Regions from separate parts of the Gordonia humi genome, predicted to be linked through region 1. Evidence: riboswitches for the same ligand, from Rfam matches in the RefSeq annotation. Region 1 holds a riboswitch; the other holds the start of a gene.
The links. Region 1 has a riboswitch for S-adenosylmethionine ahead of BKA16_RS15995 (amino acid ABC transporter permease). Riboswitches for the same ligand answer to the same signal wherever they lie in the genome.
Positions count from the first base shown of each region.

Region 2: another riboswitch for S-adenosylmethionine. It lies ahead of BKA16_RS10945 (bifunctional o-acetylhomoserine/o-acetylserine sulfhydrylase); the one in region 1 lies ahead of BKA16_RS15995 (amino acid ABC transporter permease).

Region 1 is NZ_JACIFP010000001.1:3,478,836-3,484,643, forward strand. It holds gene tal (transaldolase) at 1-414, shown strand, start outside; gene zwf (glucose-6-phosphate dehydrogenase) at 453-1,994, shown strand; gene BKA16_RS15985 (glucose-6-phosphate dehydrogenase assembly protein OpcA) at 2,020-2,937, shown strand; gene pgl (6-phosphogluconolactonase) at 2,934-3,653, shown strand; SAM riboswitch class IV at 3,899-4,010, shown strand; gene BKA16_RS15995 (amino acid ABC transporter permease) at 4,028-5,005, shown strand; gene BKA16_RS16000 (amino acid ABC transporter ATP-binding protein) at 5,002-5,763, shown strand.
Region 2 is NZ_JACIFP010000001.1:2,394,798-2,400,605, forward strand. It holds gene BKA16_RS10925 (EamA family transporter) at 1-368, opposite strand, end outside; gene BKA16_RS10930 (LysR family transcriptional regulator) at 441-1,337, shown strand; gene BKA16_RS10935 (nuclear transport factor 2 family protein) at 1,360-1,734, shown strand; gene metX (homoserine O-acetyltransferase MetX) at 1,778-2,932, opposite strand; gene BKA16_RS10945 (bifunctional o-acetylhomoserine/o-acetylserine sulfhydrylase) at 2,958-4,259, opposite strand; SAM riboswitch class IV at 4,327-4,447, opposite strand; gene BKA16_RS10950 (PE-PPE domain-containing protein) at 4,775-5,808, shown strand, end outside.

The sequences.
Region 1 (5,808 bases):
GCCAACGCACGCCTGGCCTACGCCGCCTACCAGGAGGTCTTCGAGACCGAGACCCGGTTCCCGGATCTGCAGGCGCAGGGTGCGGTTCCGCAGCGACCGCTGTGGGCGTCGACCGGCGTCAAGAACCCGGAGTACCCCGACACGCTGTACGTCAGCGAGCTCGTCGCGCCGAACACCGTCAACACGGTGCCCGGCAAGACCCTGGAAGCGTACGCCGACCACGGCTGGGTGAACGCCGAGTCGATCATCGGTCAGGGCCCCGCCTCCCGCGAGGTCTTCGACGCGTTGACCGCTGTCGGCGTCGACCTCGGCGACGTGTTCGAGGTGCTCGAACGCGAGGGCGTCGAGAAGTTCGACCAGGCGTGGGCCGAACTGCTCACCGCCACGTCGGCACAGTTGGACGCCAACCGCTGACCCAGGTCACCTCCGCGGAGAATCGACAGGACTGAACAGTGCCACAATCGGCCGAGCCGGAATGGACCAATCCACTTCGTGATCCGCACGACCGGCGGCTCCCGCGCATCGCGGGGCCGTCGGCGTTGGTGATCTTCGGTGTGACGGGAGACCTCGCCCATCGCAAACTGATGCCGGCGATCTACGATCTGGCGAACCGGGGGCTGTTGCCGCCGAGCTTCGCGCTGGTAGGGTTCGCGCGCCGGGACTGGGATCACGACCAGTTCGCCGACGTCGTCCGCGAGGCCGTCGAGGCGGGCAGCCGCACCGGGTTCCGACCGGAGGTGTGGGATCGGCTCGCCGAGGGCATCCGCTTCGTACAGGGGACGTTCGAGGACGACGACGCGTTCGAGCGTCTGCGCGCGACCCTCGCCGACCTCGACTCCGAGCGCGGCACGGACGGCAATCACGCGTACTACCTGTCGATTCCGCCGAACGCCTTCCCCGTCGTGCTGTCCCAGCTGCGACGCACCGGTATGGCCGATCAGACCGGCGACTCGTGGCGGCGGGTCGTCATCGAGAAGCCGTTCGGCCACGACGAGTCGTCGGCCGTCGAACTGAACGAACTGGTCAACAGTGTCTTCGCCGAGGAGTCGGTGTTCCGCATCGATCACTACCTCGGCAAGGAGACGGTGCAGAACATTCTGGCGCTGCGCTTCGCCAACCAGCTCTTCGATCCGCTGTGGAGTTCGCACTACGTCGACCACGTGCAGATCACCATGGCCGAGGACATCGGTCTGGGCGGCCGCGCCGGCTACTACGACGGCATCGGGGCCGCCCGCGACGTGATCCAGAATCATCTGCTGCAGCTCCTCGCGCTCGTCGCGATGGAGGAGCCGGTGTCGTTCTCCCCGCACCATCTGCAGACCGAGAAGATCAAGGTGCTGCAGTCCACCCGCAACATCCTGCCGATCGCCGAGAACTCCGCCCGCGGCCAGTACGGGGCGGGTTGGCAGGGCTCCGAACCCGTCGTCGGACTCAAGGACGAGGACGGCTTCGCGGCCGATTCGACGACCGAGACGTTCGCCGCGATCGCCCTGGAGGTCGACACCCGCCGCTGGGCCGGAGTGCCGTTCTACCTGCGGACCGGCAAACGTCTGGGCCGACGCGTCACCGAGATCGCGTTGGTCTTCAAGCGAGCACCTCACCTGCCGTTCGACGACACGATGACCGCCGAACTCGGCCACAACGCGCTGGTGATCCGGGTGCAGCCCGACGAGGGCGTCACACTCCGCTTCGGGTCCAAGGTGCCCGGGTCGTCGATGGAGGTCCGCGACGTCAACATGGACTTCAGCTACGGCGGGGCGTTCACGGTGTCCTCGCCCGAGGCCTACGAGCGGCTCCTGCTGGACGTGCTGCTCGGCGAGCCGTCGTTGTTCCCGGTGAACGAGGAGGTCGAGCTCAGCTGGCAGATCCTCGATCCGGTCCTCGACGAGTGGGCGGCGGACGGTTCGCCGGACGAGTACGAGTCCGGCACTTGGGGCCCGCACTCGGCAGACGAGATGATGAGCCGCACCGGTCGCGTCTGGCGGCGACCGTGAGCGCGGCGCAGAACAGGAGCCGTCGATGATCGTCGACCTGCCCGACACCGACACCACCGAGATCAGCAAGAAGCTGGTCCGCATGCGCAGCAGCGGCGGGGTCACCACGCTCAGCCGCGTCCTGACTCTGATCATCGACGTCGACGCCGGTGAAGCCACCGAGGACGCCGTCGAGGCGTCGAACGCGGCCAGCCGCGAGCATCCGTGCCGTGTGATCGTCGTATCGCGCGGCAGTCGCGACGGGCAGGCCCGTCTCGACGCCCAGATCAGGGTCGGCGGCGACGCGGGCGCATCCGAGGTGGTGCTGCTGACCCTGTCGGGGCCGATCGCCGAGCATCCGCACGCCGTGGTGACCCCGTTCCTGCTCCCGGACACCCCGGTCGTCACCTGGTGGCCGGGACGGGCGCCGGAGACGCCGTCCGAGGACCGGCTGGGCCGTCTCGCGTCGCGGCGGATCACCGATGCGCGCAAGGCCTCCGATCCGCGCGGGTTCCTGGAGGCCCGCCGCACGGGCTACTCGCCCGGCGACACCGATCTGTCCTGGTCGGCCCTGACCCCGACGCGTGCTCTGCTCGTGTCGGCGCTCGACCGGCCGCCGCATCCGGCGGTGACCGGGGCCGAAGTGACCGGCCCACTCGACCGAACGGGTCTGGACATGATGGCGGGCTGGCTCGCAACAGCGTTGGGCGTGCCGGTCACCAGACGTTCCGGCGCGATCGGCGTCCGCATGCTGCGTGGTGACTCCGTGTTGTCGATGACGGTCGACGAGGCGGGCGACAGCGGCACCGTGTCGAGTACCGGACATCCGGACGGCCACGTGGCCTATGCGCGCCGCACCACCGCCGAATGTCTGGCCGAAGAACTCCGCAGCCTGGATGCGGACGAAGTGTACGAGGCGGCGCTGGCCGGTCTGCCCGCCGTCGACTATGAGGAGATGCCATGACGCCCGAGACCCTCGTCTTCGACTCGTCGGCCGATCTGATCGAGACCGCCCGCGCGCGTCTCGTCGACGCCGTGGTGCGTGCGCAGGAGGCGCGCGGTGTCGCGTCGGTCGCCCTGACCGGCGGTTCCAACGGTATCGGTCTGCTGCGGGCGCTCGCCGCCGACTCGGGCGACATCGCCTGGCAGCGCGTCGAGATCTACTGGGGCGACGACCGGTTCGTCCCCGCCACCCATCCCGAGCGGAACGCCGGTCAGGCGTTCGAGGCGCTGCTGTCGTCGGTGCCCGTCGATCCGGCCCGCGTGCACGTGATGGCGCCGTCCGACGGCGAGTTCGGCGACGACATCGAGGCCGCCGCCCGCGACTACGCGCGCCTGGTGGGCCCGGAGACCGTCTTCGACGTGCACCTGCTCGGAATGGGCGGCGAGGGGCATGTCAACTCGCTGTTCCCGCACACGCCCGCCACCGCCGAGGAGTCGGCGGCCGTCGTCGCCGTGACCGACTCGCCGAAGCCCCCGCCCGCACGTCTGACGTTGACCTTCCCGGTGATCAACCGCTCCCGCGAGGTCTGGTTCCTCGTCTCGGGTCCGGAGAAGGCCGAGGCCGTCGCCGCGGCGCACGACGGCGCCGACCGCGTCGACTGGCCGTGCGCGGGCGCGCACGGCACCGAGGCGACGGTGTGGTTCCTCGATCAGACGGCCGCGTCGCAGTTGGGCTGACTCCCCCGCTTCCGGCCCGCGCCGGTTGAACTCGCCCGCTCTCGCTGTCGTTCCCGCGCGCGGAGCGAGTCACAGTTCACGATCGCCCCGTTCGGACTCCGGTCCGGGCGGGGCGATCGGCGTCTGTCGCCGGCCTTATGCGCATGACGACGCCAACTGTCCGGTATGCGGCATCGTGCCGGGAATTGGCGTCACACTGCTCCGGAGGGTGGGCCGAACCCGGCCGCGCCCGTAACGTCGTCGGCGGTTATGAGCGTCAGCGTCAAGCCCTGGCTTGCTGGCCGGCAACCCTCCCTCGCGGCGGGGTGCTCCAGGTGAGAACCCGGCCGTGCGAGATCCGCACGGTAAGCGCGATCGTTGAAGGACGTCACCCCGTGACCGAAGTCTTTGCCCGCCCGCTCCGCGGACCGAGCGTCGTCGACCTGCCCGGCGACGCCGATCTGGTCGCCGCGCCGCTGGTGTCCGCCCGCAGACCCGCACAGTGGATCGGCACCGCTGTCGTGGTGCTCCTGCTCGCCATGGCGCTCCACGCGGTGGTGACCAACGAACGTTTCCAATGGCACGTCGTCGGCTCCTACTTCACCGACGACGCCATCCTTCGCGGGCTCGGCCTCACTCTGTGGCTGACGGCGGCGGTCCTGGTGGTCGGCTATCTGCTGGGCATCGTGCTCGCCGCGATGCGGCTGTCGACCAATCGACTCCTGTCCGGCATCGCCTTCGGCTACGTGTGGCTGTTCCGCTCGGTCCCGCCGCTGGTCCAGCTCCTGTTCTGGTACGAGCTGGCGTCGCTGTACCCACGACTGTCGATCGGCATCCCGTTCGGCCCGGAGTTCGCGACGGTCGAGACGGCGCACCTGTTCAGCGGCGTGTTCGCCGCCTTCGTCGCCCTGTCGTTGGACATCGCGGCCTTCGCCGCCGAGGTGGTGCGCGGCGGGCTGCTGTCGGTCGACCACGGCCAGACCGAGGCCGCCCAATCCCTCGGGTTGGGCCGGCTGCGGATCTTCCGCCGCATCGTGCTCCCGCAGGCCATGCCGTCGATCATCCCCGCATCGGGCAACATGCTGATCGGGCTGTTGAAGGCGACGTCGATCGTCAGTGTCATCGCCGTACAGGACCTCCTGTACTCCGCGGAACTCATCTATCAGCAGAACTACCTGATCATCCCACTGCTCCTGGTGGCGACCGTCTGGTATGTGATCCTCACGACCGTCCTGTCGATCGGGCAGCACTACGTCGAACGCCACTATGCGCGCGGCAACCGACGCGACACCGGCACGGGCTTCCGGGACACCCTCCGAGCCAACCTGCCGCTCCTCGGGTCGGCGTGGACGCAGCGCGGAGCGAGGGCATGAGCGCCCCCGCGGTCCGCATCCGGGGCCTCCGTAAGAGCTTCGGCTCCGCGACAGTCCTGCACGGAATCGACCTGGACATCGCCGAAGGCGAGGTGACCGTCGTCATCGGACCGTCCGGCTCCGGCAAGTCGACGCTCTTGCGCTGCGTCAACCACCTCGAGCGACCGGACTCCGGATTCGTCGAGGTCGACGGGGAGGTCATCGGCTATCACCCGACCGGCGGACGCCTGCGGGAGCGATCCCCGCGCGACGTCGCTCGCCAACGGTCGCGGATCGGCATGGTGTTCCAACAGTTCAACCTGTTCGGACATCGCACTGCCGCCCAGAACGTCGCCGAGGGGCCGATCTCGGCGGGGGCATCGCGCGCCGACGCCACGGCGACCGCGACGGCCCTACTCGATCGTGTCGGCCTGACGGGCAAGGACGACGCCTACCCGCGGCAGCTCTCGGGCGGGCAGCAACAGCGCGTCGCGATCGCCCGGGCACTCGCCCAGCAGCCGCGCCTGATCCTGTTCGACGAACCGACCAGCGCACTCGATCCCGAGCTCGTCGGCGAGGTCCTCGGCGTCATCAGAGACCTGGCGGCCGAACGGATGACCATGCTGATCGTCACGCACGAACTGGGCTTCGCCCGCGAGGTCGCCGACACCGTCGTCTTCGTCGACGACGGCCGGATCGTCGAATCCGGTCCCGCCGACGCCGTACTGACCTCTCCCGTACACGAACGCACCCGCGCGTTCCTCTCCGCCGTCCTCTAAAAGCCCTCTCCCGGGCGCGCAGTCGCGCTCGCATCCCCCAAGGAT
Region 2 (5,808 bases), 1.1 Mb from region 1:
GCGACGACGATGCCGACCACCTGGCGAGTCGACAGCCGCTCGCTCAGGAATGTCGCGCCGAGGAGGACGGTGAACGGCGCCGACGCCTGCAGTACGAGCGACGCCAGACCGGCGGGCATCCCGGCCGACATGCCCCAGTACAGGAATGCGAACTGCAGGACGCCGAACCCGACACCGTAGCCGATCAGCCAGCGAGTCGGAACCGCCGGGCGGGGTACGAACAGCACCGTCGGAATCGCGATGAGGGCGAAGCGGACCACCACGAGGAACATCGGTGCGAACGTGTCCAAGGAGTAGTCGATGGCGATGAAGTTGACGCCCCAGACAGCGGCGACGAGGACGGCGAGAGCGATATGGCGGGAGGGCACGTCATCCATCGTCCCGCCGTTGACATTTCAGTACAACTGAAAACATCTACATCGACACTGTAGTTTGGCTGCATGGACGTGCGTCATCTGGAGCTGCTGCGCGAATTGGCCGACCGCGGCAGCATCACCGCCGTCGCGCGGGCCTCCCATCGGACGGTGTCGGCGGTCTCCCAGCAGCTGCGGACCGCTCAACGCGAGTTCGGGATGGCCCTCACCGAACCGGACGGACGAGGGCTGCGACTGACCGAGGCGGGCCGTCTGCTGGCCGACGGCGGCCGTCGAGTGCAGACGACGGTGGCGCAGGTCCAGGCCGAATGGGACGCCTACCGGAACGACGCGGGCGGATCGGTCTCCATCCTGGCGTTCCCGAGCTCCGCGGCGGTGTTCTACCCCGCGGTCGTGGCCGCCGCCGATCTCGCGGGCATCGACCTGAGGCTCGACGACGCGGACCTCGCCGAGGTCGAGTTCGCCGAGCGCACGGCCGATTACGACATCGTCGTCGCGCACAGTCTGGACCGTCGACGACCGGCCGGGACCGACGGCCTCGTGGTGCGCCAGGTGGCCGTCGAGCCGCTCGACATCGCGATGGCGCCCGGGCATCCGCTCGCCGCGCTGCCGACCCTGCGGGCCGCAGACCTCGCGGGGCAGCGCTGGATCGGCGTTCCCGAGGGCTATCCGTTCGATTCGGTGCTGCGCGGGATAGCCGCGACGCTCGACGAGACTCTCGACGTCCGTCAGCGGCTCCGGGACAATCGGGTGGCCGAGTCGTTGGTCAGGACCGGAGACGTGCTCGCCGTGCTGCCGCGGTTCACCACCGTGCCCGACGACGGCCTGGTCCTCCGCGAGATCGTCGACGTGCCCGCGGAGAGGACCTTGTCGGCGATCATGAGGCCCGACCGGGCGCGGCGCCGTGCGGTGACGACCGTCCTCGACGCGATCGTCGAGGCGATGACGTCCGCCGCTGGGTGAGACGAGTGTGTCACGGTGGAGTATGCACGAAACCACCGACACCGACCTGTATCGCCGTTGGATCGACGACCTGTGGAACGGTCCCAAGGATCGAGGCAAGCTCGCCGCCGCGGCGGAGGAGTTCGTCGATGAGGACTTCGTGGGGCACTGGCCGACGATGGATGTGATCGGTCCCGGCAAACTCGCAGCGCTGGTCGCCGCGGTGAAGGCCACGCACACCGGTCTCGAGTACCGCCTGGAAGTGGAGCCGTTCGCCGGAGACGGCCACGTCGCCGCCCGCTGGATCAGTCACGGCGCCGTGCGCGCCGGTCAGACGACGCACGGTTCGGGCAACGACATCCTGCGCGTCGAGAACGGGCGGATCGTCGAATGCTGGGTGGCGTCGCCGGGCGTGTGAGTGGCGGGTTCTCTCCGCCGGTCGAGCGAGTCCGGACCGGCGGTCAGCGGCGCTGCGACCGCACCAACTCCAGCGCCTCGCCGAGCAGCTCGCCGATGGGCTCCTTCGCGGTGAGGAAGCCGTCGTGGCCCGCGTCGGAGGAGATCACGCGCAGGTCGCCGACCGTGTGGGCGAGCTCGTCGGCGATCTGCTGTTGCTGGTAGATCGGGTACAAGCGGTCCGAGTCGATGCCGCCGACGATGGTCGGCACGGCGCAGGCGTTGAGGGCGGCCCGCCAGCCGCCGCGGCCGCGGCCCACGTCGTGGTTGTTGAGCACCTCCGAGAGGGCGACGTAGCTGCCCGGGTCGAAGCGCGACTTGAGCTTCTCCGACTGGTATTCGAGGTAGCTGGCGATCGCGTAGCGGCCGCCGGTCAGCGGATCCTCGTCGCCCTGCGGTTGATTCTCGAACCGCTCGTCCAGCTCGCGTCCGCTGCGATACGACAGGTGCGCCACCCGGCGGGCGATGCCCATGCCGGCCATCGGCTCGCGGCCGGTGCCGTAGTAGTCGCCGCACTGCCAGTCGGCGTCGGCCTTGATGGCCGCGATCTGCGTGCTCTGGGTGCCGATCTGGTCGCCCGAGGCGTGGGGGCCGACGGCGAGCACCAGCGCGGCGTCGATCCTGTCCGGATGGCTGACCGCCCACTCGAGTGCGCGGGCGCCGCCCATCGATCCGCCGGCGACGACGGCGAACCGCTCGATGCCGACCGCCGAGAAGGCGGTCCGCTCCGAACGCACGAGGTCGCGCACGGTCAGCAACGGGAAACGCGAACCCCACGGCTTGCCGTCGGGGGCCGGGGAACCGGGACCGGTGGAGCCGTAGCATCCGCCGATCGCGTTGGGGGCGACGACGCACCACTCGTCGGTGTCGACGGCCGCGCCGGGGCCGATCAGGCCGTCCCACCATCCGGTCATCGAGAACCGTTCGTCGGCGGGGCCGGTCACATGGGAGTTGCCGGTCAACGCGTGCAGCGCGAGCACGATGTTGTCGCGTGCGGCGTTGGGCCGACCCCACTTCTGAAAGGTGACCGTGACATCGGCGAGGACCGCCCCCGAATCGAGGGACAGATCGCCGATGCGCACGGCGACGTCCGACCCGTCCGGGGCCGCGGCCCAGTCCGGGTCGAACGCCGTGGCGGCCGGGTCGAGGATCACCGACACCGGACGCCTCCTTCGTGAGTTCGAATCACTTGGCGGCCTTGAAGCCCTCGGTCAGGTCGGCCAGGATGTCGTCGATGCCCTCGATGCCGACGGCCAGGCGCACCAGTCCCGGTGTCACACCCGCGGACAGCAGTTCCTCCTCGGTCAGCTGGCTGTGCGTGGTGGACGCCGGGTGGATCACCAGTGAACGCACGTCGCCGATGTTCGCGACGTGGCTGTGCAGGGTGAGAGCGTTGACGAACTTCTTGCCGGCCTCGACGCCGCCGTCGATCTCGAACGCGATGATCGCGCCCTGGCCCTTGGGCAGGAGCCGCTGGCCGATCTCGTAGTACGGCGACGACTCGAGACCGGCGTAGGTCACGCTGGTCACCTGGTCGTGCCCGTCGAGGAACGCCGCGACCTTCTGCGCGTTGGCGACGTGGCGCTCCACGCGCAGGCTCAGGGTCTCGATGCCCTGGGCCAGCAGGAACGCGTTGAACGGCGAGATGGCCGAACCGGTGTCACGCAGCAACTGCACGCGCGCCTTGAGCGCGTAGGCGGGTGCGCCCAGGTCGGCGAACACGACGCCGTTGTAGCTGGGGTCCGGGGTGGTGAAGCCGGGGAACAGGTCCTGACCGTCGCGCTGCACACGCCAGTCGAAGGTGCCGCCGTCGATCAGGACGCCGCCGATCGAGTTGCCGTGTCCGCCGATGTACTTGGTGGCCGAGTGGACGACGACGTCGGCGCCGAGCTTGAGCGGATTCAGCAGGTACGGGGTGGCGACCGTGTTGTCGACGATCAGCGGCAGCCCGGCGTCGTGCGCCACCTTCGCCAGGCCCTCGACGTCGAGGATCTGGTTGTGCGGGTTCGAGATCGTCTCGGCGAACACGGCGCGCGTGTTCGGCTTGATCGCGGCCTTCCAGGACTCGAGGTCGTCGGGATCCTCGACGAACGAGACCTCGACGCCGAACTTGGGCAGGGTGTAGTTGAAGAGGTTGAACGTGCCGCCGTAGATGCGCGGGCTCGAGACGACGTGCCCGCCGGCTTCGACGATGTTCTGGACGGCGTACGTGGTCGCCGCCATGCCGGAGGACACCAGGAGCGCGGCGACGCCGCCCTCGAGCGCGGCCAGGCGCTGCTCGACGGTGTCCTGCGTCGGGTTCATGATGCGGGTGTAGATGTTGCCCGGCTCGGCGAGTGAGAACAGATTCGCGGCGTGGTCGGTGTCGTTGAATACGTACGACGTGGTCTGGTAGATCGGGAGGGCGCGAGCATTGGTGGTCGCGTCCACGACCTGCCCGGCGTGAACCTGGGTGGTCTCGAAGCTCCAGTTTGCGGCGTCAGACATGAGACGTCATCACTTTCTTCTGGTCGGCCGGGCGCACTGCCCGCTTGTTCCTTGGGTCCGACCTTCGGACCCGCGCTTGCGGCGACGAAGCTTCGCCCCGTTGCCGCCAGGTCATCACCCGGAGCACCCCACCGCGGTTGGAGGGTTGCCGGTCAGCAAGCCGGGGCTCACTGCTGACGCTCATGACCTGAGAACGAGAGTATCGCACGCGTGTACTCGGGTGAGAATGCCCGAACCTCCCGGGCCTGAAACCCTTTCGCCGCCGTGCGAACCTGTGCTAACAGGCAGCCGTCCGACAGTCGACTGGCAAGCGTCGTCTGATCGATCGACATGCGCGGGCGCGCTCCACCCCATGCTATTAGTGAGGCATGCCTAACCTCAATAGCAAACGAGAGTGCAACAGTGCGGATACGTTCTGTAGCGCCGATGCGACGGACCGGGTCGACCGTGTGAACTCTGCGCCACATGTGATCTGCGTCGTACGGAAGCGACTCCGGGCGCTCAACGATCTGGGAGTGACCAAGACACGAACCCTCCCGCTACTTCTCATGTCGATCTCCGTGATCGCCGGCGTGACAGCCCTGGTGAATCCGGCAGGCGGAAGTACGGCATCGGCGGACTCGTGCGGCAACGGCGGTGCCGTCGTCGTCGCAGGCACGCTCGCTCCCCGCAACGCGGACGGGGTTCCGGCGGGCGGCGTGACGGGCGTCGGAGATCGGTACGCGGACCGCGGCTATCAGGTCGCGTACGTCGACTATCCGACATCTCTGTGGCCACTCGGCCCGATCAGTTACGACGACGACGTCGCCCTCGGCAAGATCGCCACGGAGAACGCCATCGTCGACTACCAGCAGCGCTGCCCGGGACGGCCGGTGGTCGTCGCCGGCTACTCACAGGGCGCCCGCGTCGCCGGTGACGTCCTCTCGGACGTCGCGAACGGTCGCGACGCCAACGGCGTGCGACAGGCGGGCCTGTCGGGCGAGCTGTACTCCGATCCGCGACGCGTGGGCCGGGCGGACGGCACCGGCGTCGAGAACTCCCTCATCGGGTTGCTCCCCGGGACCACCATGTCGGGGCCGCGCGACGGCGGGTTCGGCACCATTCCGGTCCGTCAGGTCTGCGCTCAGGGCGACGGCGTCTGCGACGTCCCCGATCCGCTCTACGACCCGATCGGCGCAGCGGACTCGCTCGTCGGCTACTTCGTCAAGCACGGCTACTACCCGATGCGCATGCGGACGACGCCGGCCGACTGGGCGGGCGTGGACTGCCGGACGCAGGGCGCCACCGACGACTGCGTGGTGCCGCAGACGTCGGCGGCGTCGATCGTCGCGGCCGGTGCCGCACGCGAGACGGGCACGCCGCTGCCGGCCCTCGACACGGCGGCCACCGCGGTGGAGGGCCGGTCGGCGCTCGATCTGACGCCGGGCCTCACGCTCGCGTCGCTCCGTCCGATCGTCGGCGGCCGTCCGGACTCGTCGTCGGGCGATCTGACGATCGGCGTCCGGACCGTCGTCGCCGGTCTGGTCGGCGTGGATGTGAGCCGCAGCTG